2 linked regions of the Heliomicrobium gestii genome follow. The protein of the gene in region 1 interacts with the protein of each later gene in a pairwise test. Links are inferred from orthologs where the notes say so. Each region holds a gene or a part of one and is shown in the gene's direction. Other genes may lie near its edges.

Region 1 (2,750 bases):
GGCGCCTCCAAGGGCGAAGGGCTTGGCAACAAGTTCCTGTCCCACATCCGCGAGGTGGACGCCGTGATCCATGTGGTTCGCTGTTTCGAAGATCCCGACGTGACGCACGTCGATGGCAAGGTGTCACCCTTGCGGGACATCGACACGATAGAGCTCGAACTGATCCTCTCCGACTTGGAGACGGTGGAACGCCGCATGGATCGGGTGCAAAAGATGCTCAAATCGGGCGAGAAGAAAGCCCAGGAAGAGATGACTGTGCTGCAGAAACTGCGGGCCGCCTTTGAAGACGAGAAACCGGCCCGGTCCATCGACTGGACGCCGGAAGAGGCCGAGATCGTCCGCAACCAGTTTTTGTTGACGAGCAAGCCCCTCCTCTACGTGGCCAACGTCTCTGAAGAGGACGTGGGCAAGGCGGACAACCCGCTGGTCCAGGAGGTGCGCGCCCGGGCAGAGCGCGAAGGCGCCGGCGTCGTCGTCATCTGCGCCAAGATCGAAGCGGAGATCGCTGAGTTGACCGATCCGGAGGAGCGCGCTGTTTTCCTGGAGGATCTGGGCCTGGAAGAATCAGGTCTCGATCGGCTGATCCGGGAGACCTACACCCTGTTGGGACTGATCACCTACTTCACCGCCGGTGTGCAAGAGGTCCGCGCCTGGACGATCACCCGCGGGACGAAGGCGCCCCAGGCGGCCGGTGTCATTCACACCGATTTTGAGCGCGGCTTCATCCGGGCCGAGGTGACGGCCTATGATGATCTGGTGAGCTGCGGCAGCCAGACGGCGGCTCGTGAAAAGGGCGTCCAGCGCCTCGAAGGCAAGGAGTATGTCATGAAGGACGGCGACGTGGTCCACTTCCGCTTTAACGTGTGATCGAGCCGACCGAAACGGCCAGGGATCATCGTAGAATTTGCGGAAGGCCGTTGCTTCCCATCGAATCAGATGATAAAATTGAAAATAAATGGAATGAAAAGGAGAAATTGCCATGTTGAACCGGGTAATCCTCATCGGCCGTCTCGGCAGGGATCCGGAGCTGCGGCACACCAACAGCGGCACACCCGTTTGCTCCTTCAGCATCGCCGTCGACCGTCCCCAGTCGTCAAACCAGCGCCAGGCGGGCGCTGAAAAGGTTACCGACTGGTTTACCGTCAACGTGTGGAACCAACAGGCGGTCACCTGTTCCCAGTACTTACATAAGGGCCGTCTCGTGGCCATCGACGGTCGCCTGCAAACCCGTTCCTGGACGGACCAACAGTCAGGGCAGAAGCGCTCTGTCGTCGAGGTTGTCGCCGATACGGTGCGGTTCCTCGAACGCGGCGAAGGGCAGGGCGGCGCAGGCGCTGCTGCCGGCGCCGGCATGGGCGCTGGGGCTGGCGGTTATGGCGGTTCAGCCGCAGGCGGCGGGTACGGAAGCGGAGGAGCCTCCGGTTTCGGCGCGCCAGCAGGGGGCGGTTATGGCGGCAGCGGCTCCTTCGGCAGCGAGATCTCCTTCCCCGATCCGCCGGGAGAAGACGATCTGCCGTTCTAACAGGCGATCAGAGGGAACCGGACACCGGTAGAACTCGGTTGGCGAGGATACATGTATTCTATGACGAAACTTTTGTAAAAAAAGGGCTTGTGCCTATGCATTGTCGTATAGGCGCAAGCCCTTTTTTAGCGGGAGGGTCTGGATGGAGCGGATCAGATCAGAACGATGACCACGCTACGCGTTTTTTTGTTTAACCGATAACAGGGGCTCCACCGGATAACGTTGGACTCATGCCGGTTTCCTCTGGTTTTGTCAGATATGTCTTCAGCGAGAGTTTTTGAATGAGCCCGTTTACGGATGTCATCTTATGAACCCGCAACGACTGGAGGACGATCTGCGCCGACGCATAGGCGTCATCACAGGCGTCGTGGTGGTTCAGTTGCACGCCGAGGAATTCCGCCACCGTGTTCAGCTTGTGGTTGCGCAGGGACGGCCAGGTCTTTCGCGCGGTCTCCACAGAGCAGATATAGCGGGCATCGGGAAGCGAAAGGCCGTAGTGTCGCAGGGTGTTCTCCAATACGCTCTTATCAAAGGTCGCGTTGTGAGCCACCAGCAGTTGACCTTGCAGGTAGGGGCGCAAAGTGGGCCAGAGCATGTCGAAGGTGGGCTCGTCCTTCACCTGTTCGGCCGTGATGCCGTGGATGTATGTAAAGGGAAAGTAGAGCACCGGCGGCCGGATCAGCCAGGAGCAGCTTTCTGCGACCTTGCCGCCGGCCACGACGGTGAGGCCGATGGCGCAAGCGCTGTTGCGGGCGCTGTTGGCGGTTTCAAAGTCAATGGCGGTAAAATCCATGATGGTCCTCCTCAAGAAAAGGCGGTAGGTCCAGCGTGAGCGGGTGAACGCTCAAGCTGGGTTCAGCGTATACCAGAAACCGGCCCCATGTCAAACCGGTCAAAGGGGCACGATCCTTCCTGTCGAATATTTTCTAAATTGTTAGTATTCTCATTGATGGTGTCCAGACATCGATAGTAAAATGATGGTATAAAAAAGATCAGGGGAGTTGCGGCAATGAAAAAGAAACATTTCGCAAGCCTGACTGTAGGGCTGTCCGTGTTGCTCAGCCTGCTGAGCCTTGCGGGCCTATGCCCAACTGGATTCGCGCAGGACAGTGAACAACTGCCGGTGGGTTACAGGGCCTCCGAAACAGCCAGCCCCAATGGCGATATCGCCATCGAAGTAAAAGACGGCGAAAATTGGGTGTATGCCGTAAAGATACCCTTTGACCAA
Region 2 (3,076 bases), on another replicon or contig:
GCGTCGCCCGCCCTGTGTCGGTCATGGTCGAGACCTTCGGCACCGCCAAGGTGGACGAAGCGAACATTGAAAAGTGGGTCAAAGAGGTCTTCGACCTCCGTCCCGCCGGCATCATTAAGGAACTGCAACTGCGCCGCCCCATCTACCGCCAGACGGCCGCCTACGGCCACTTCGGCCGCATCGACCTGGATCTCCCCTGGGAGCGTCTCGACAAGGTAGAGGCGCTGAAGAAACTGGCCGGCCTGTAAGACCGACATGGACGCCCGGAGCCAAGACTCCGGGCTTTTTTATTCCCCCCTTGCGTCCCCTGGTATAATGGAGTAAGCGACGCCTCTTTTTTGGCAAGAGTAATACAGTAGCGGCAGGGGTGGTCACGGTATGGAGCCCAGACAGCGGCCCGAACTCGCGCAGGTGATCGTCGACATCCCGCACCGGGATCTGGACCGGGTCTTTCATTACCGCATCCCCGACGCCCTCGCGGAGGAGGTTCTGCCGGGGCGGGAGGTCTGGGTCGCCTTTCACGGCAAACTCATCCGTGGCTGGGTCCTTGGCCTGGAGGCCGCCACGGCGGAGACGGAAAAAGCCTTCGCGCTGCAGCCGGTCGAGGCGGTCAACGGCAGCTACCGGCTGGGGGACGATCTGATCGCCCTCGTGCCCTGGCTGGCCCGGGAAACCTTGGGGACGATGGCTGACGTGCTGCGGCTGATGGCGCCGCCCGGTCCGCCTGTCCGGCCGGCCGCTTGGGTGTTCCTCGCCAGCCGGCCCGACGAGGAGACGATCGCCTTCTGGGAAGGGATCGATCTGGAATGCGCCGGATTGCTCCGTCGCCTCGCCCGGGCGCCCCAGCGGCGGATGAAATACGCCTCCCTGACGGGAAAGGCGATCGCTGTGCCGCCGGCGGTGATCGAACGGCTCGTCGCCGCCGGGCTGGTTGTTGTCCGTCGACTGCTGCCCAAAGCGGTCAAGGCGGCCATTCCTTCTGAGGCGACGCAGAAAAAGGACTCGGCGACAATGCGGGAACATGCCGGGAAAACGGCCGGTGAGTCAGGGATGGGCAGCCCGTCAAAATCGGCGGCCGGCGGCGATCCCGCTTTTGCGGAACCCATCCTCACTCCCGATCAAGAGCGGGCGGTCCACTTTTTAACGAAGGCCCTTGCCGAGATGACCGTGAGCGGCCCGGGCGCCGCCGCCTCTGACAGGCGCCCCTTTTTGCTCCATGGCGTGACCGGCAGCGGCAAGACGGAGGTCTACATCCGGGCCATCGGCGAGGCGCTGGCCCAAGGCCGCCAGGCCCTGTTGCTGGTGCCGGAAATCGCCTTGACGCCCCAGACAGAACGTCGTTTGCGTGAACGCTTCGGCGACGCAGTGGCCCTCCTGCACAGCGGCCTCGCCGACGCGGCCAGGCGGCAGGAATGGCAGCGCATCCACCGCGGTGACGCCGACCTCGTCGTCGGCGCCCGCTCGGCCGTCTTTGCGCCGCTGCCCCGGCTGGGCCTGATCATCGTCGATGAGGAGCATGAACCCTCCTACCAGCAGGAGAACGACCTGAAATACCACGCCCGGGAGGCGGCCGTCGAGCGGGCGCGTCACTGCGGCGCTGTCGTCGTCTTCGGTTCGGCCACACCGGCCCTGGAAACATACGCCCAGGCGCTCTCGGGCCGCTTCCGGCTCTTGCAGTTGCGGCAGCGGCCGGCGGGCGGCCAACTCCCCCCGGTCGATGTGATCGATATGCGCAGCGAGTTGGCCGACGGGAACAAGGGGATGCTCTCCCGCAGCCTCTTGGCGGCGGTGGAAGAGCGGTTGCAGCGGCGGCAGCAGGTGATCCTCTACCTGAACCGGCGCGGGTTTTCTACTTTTGTCATCTGTCGCGAGTGCGGGACCGTGGTGACCTGTCCCCGTTGTTCCATCTCTCTCGTCTACCACCGCCAGGGGGAGCAGTTGCACTGTCACTACTGCAACTACCGGCAGGATGTGCCCCAGACCTGTCCCCATTGCCGGAGCCGGGCGATTCGTTATTTCGGCGCCGGCACCCAGCGGATCGAAGAGGAGCTGCGGGCCAGCTTCCCCGGCGTGCCTGTGTTGCGCATGGACCGCGACGTGGCCGAACGGGAGGGGATTGCGCCGGTCCTGGACGCCTTTGGCCGTGGCGAAGCGCCGATCCTCGTCGGGACCCAGATGATCGCCAAAGGTCTCGATTTCCCGCGGGTGACCTTGGTGGGTGTTCTCGCCGCAGATGCGTCCCTGCACATCTCCGATTTTCGCGCCGCCGAACGGACATTCCAGTTGCTCTCCCAGGTGGCCGGACGGGCCGGACGGGCCCGTGATCCGGGCCAGGTGATCCTGCAGACCTACTGTCCCGAGCATTACTGCCTGCAAGCGGTGCAGTTCCATGACTATGAAGGGTTTTTTCGCCGGGAAATCGAATTACGGCAACAACTGAGTTATCCGCCCTTCGCCCGGCTGGCGCGGGTGCTGTTTTCCGGTCCCGAGGAGCCCCTCGTCCGGCTGGCCGCCGACACGTGGGCCGAGATCCTTCGTGACCTGGCGGTTGCGCAGGCCCAGATCCGGGTGGACACAGAAGGCTTCGACGTGTGGGGACCGGCGCCGGCGCCGGTGGCCAAGGTGGAAAACCGCTTTCGCTGGCTGCTCACGTTGCGGGTGAAGGGAGACCGGACAGAGGTCCTGCGTTCGGCCCTGAGCGCTGCGGCGAGGGACTATGACCGCCGCCGCGGACGACCGGTTGGCGTGACGATCAGTCTCATGCTCAATCCCTAGGGTGCGGCCCCAGTTCCCTGGCAATCACAGAGTTTTCAATGACAATAGGCCATAACGCGAACACTCCCAAGATAGGTTAACTTTTTTGGTGTAACCGGACCGGGGTTTGCGATATGATATTTTGGATAGATTTAAAGCCGACGGGGAGGGTTTTCTTTGGCCGTCTATGAAATTATTAAAATGGGTGATCCTGTGCTGCGCGAAAAAGCGAAGCCGGTCACCCGCTTCAACAGCAACCTGGGCCGGCTGATTGACGATATGTTCGATACAATGGCAGCGGCTCGCGGTGTCGGCCTGGCCG

The links. Proteins that work in one complex are often made in the same cells at the same time.
Region 2: the proteins of GTO89_RS14235 (region 1) and priA interact in binary tests that used the Escherichia coli proteins (3 or more experiments, as listed by UniProt). The link is inferred for Heliomicrobium gestii from one-to-one orthologs.

The regions. Positions count from the first base shown.
Region 1 is NZ_WXEX01000013.1:95,374-98,123, forward strand. It holds GTO89_RS14235 (single-stranded DNA-binding protein), read left to right. Parts: upstream 1-979; coding sequence 980-1,522; downstream 1,523-2,750. Other genes in the region: ychF (redox-regulated ATPase YchF), read left to right, coding at 1-867; GTO89_RS14240 (3'-5' exonuclease), read right to left, coding at 1,713-2,315; GTO89_RS14245 (fibronectin type III domain-containing protein), read left to right, coding at 2,532-2,750. UniProt on the Escherichia coli protein: Plays an important role in DNA replication, recombination and repair. Binds to ssDNA and to an array of partner proteins to recruit them to their sites of action during DNA metabolism. Acts as a sliding platform that migrates on DNA via reptation.
Region 2 is NZ_WXEX01000008.1:163,316-166,391, reverse strand. It holds priA (replication restart helicase PriA), read left to right. Parts: upstream 1-378; coding sequence 379-2,775; downstream 2,776-3,076. Other genes in the region: def (peptide deformylase), read left to right, coding at 2,932-3,076; metK (methionine adenosyltransferase), read left to right, coding at 1-248.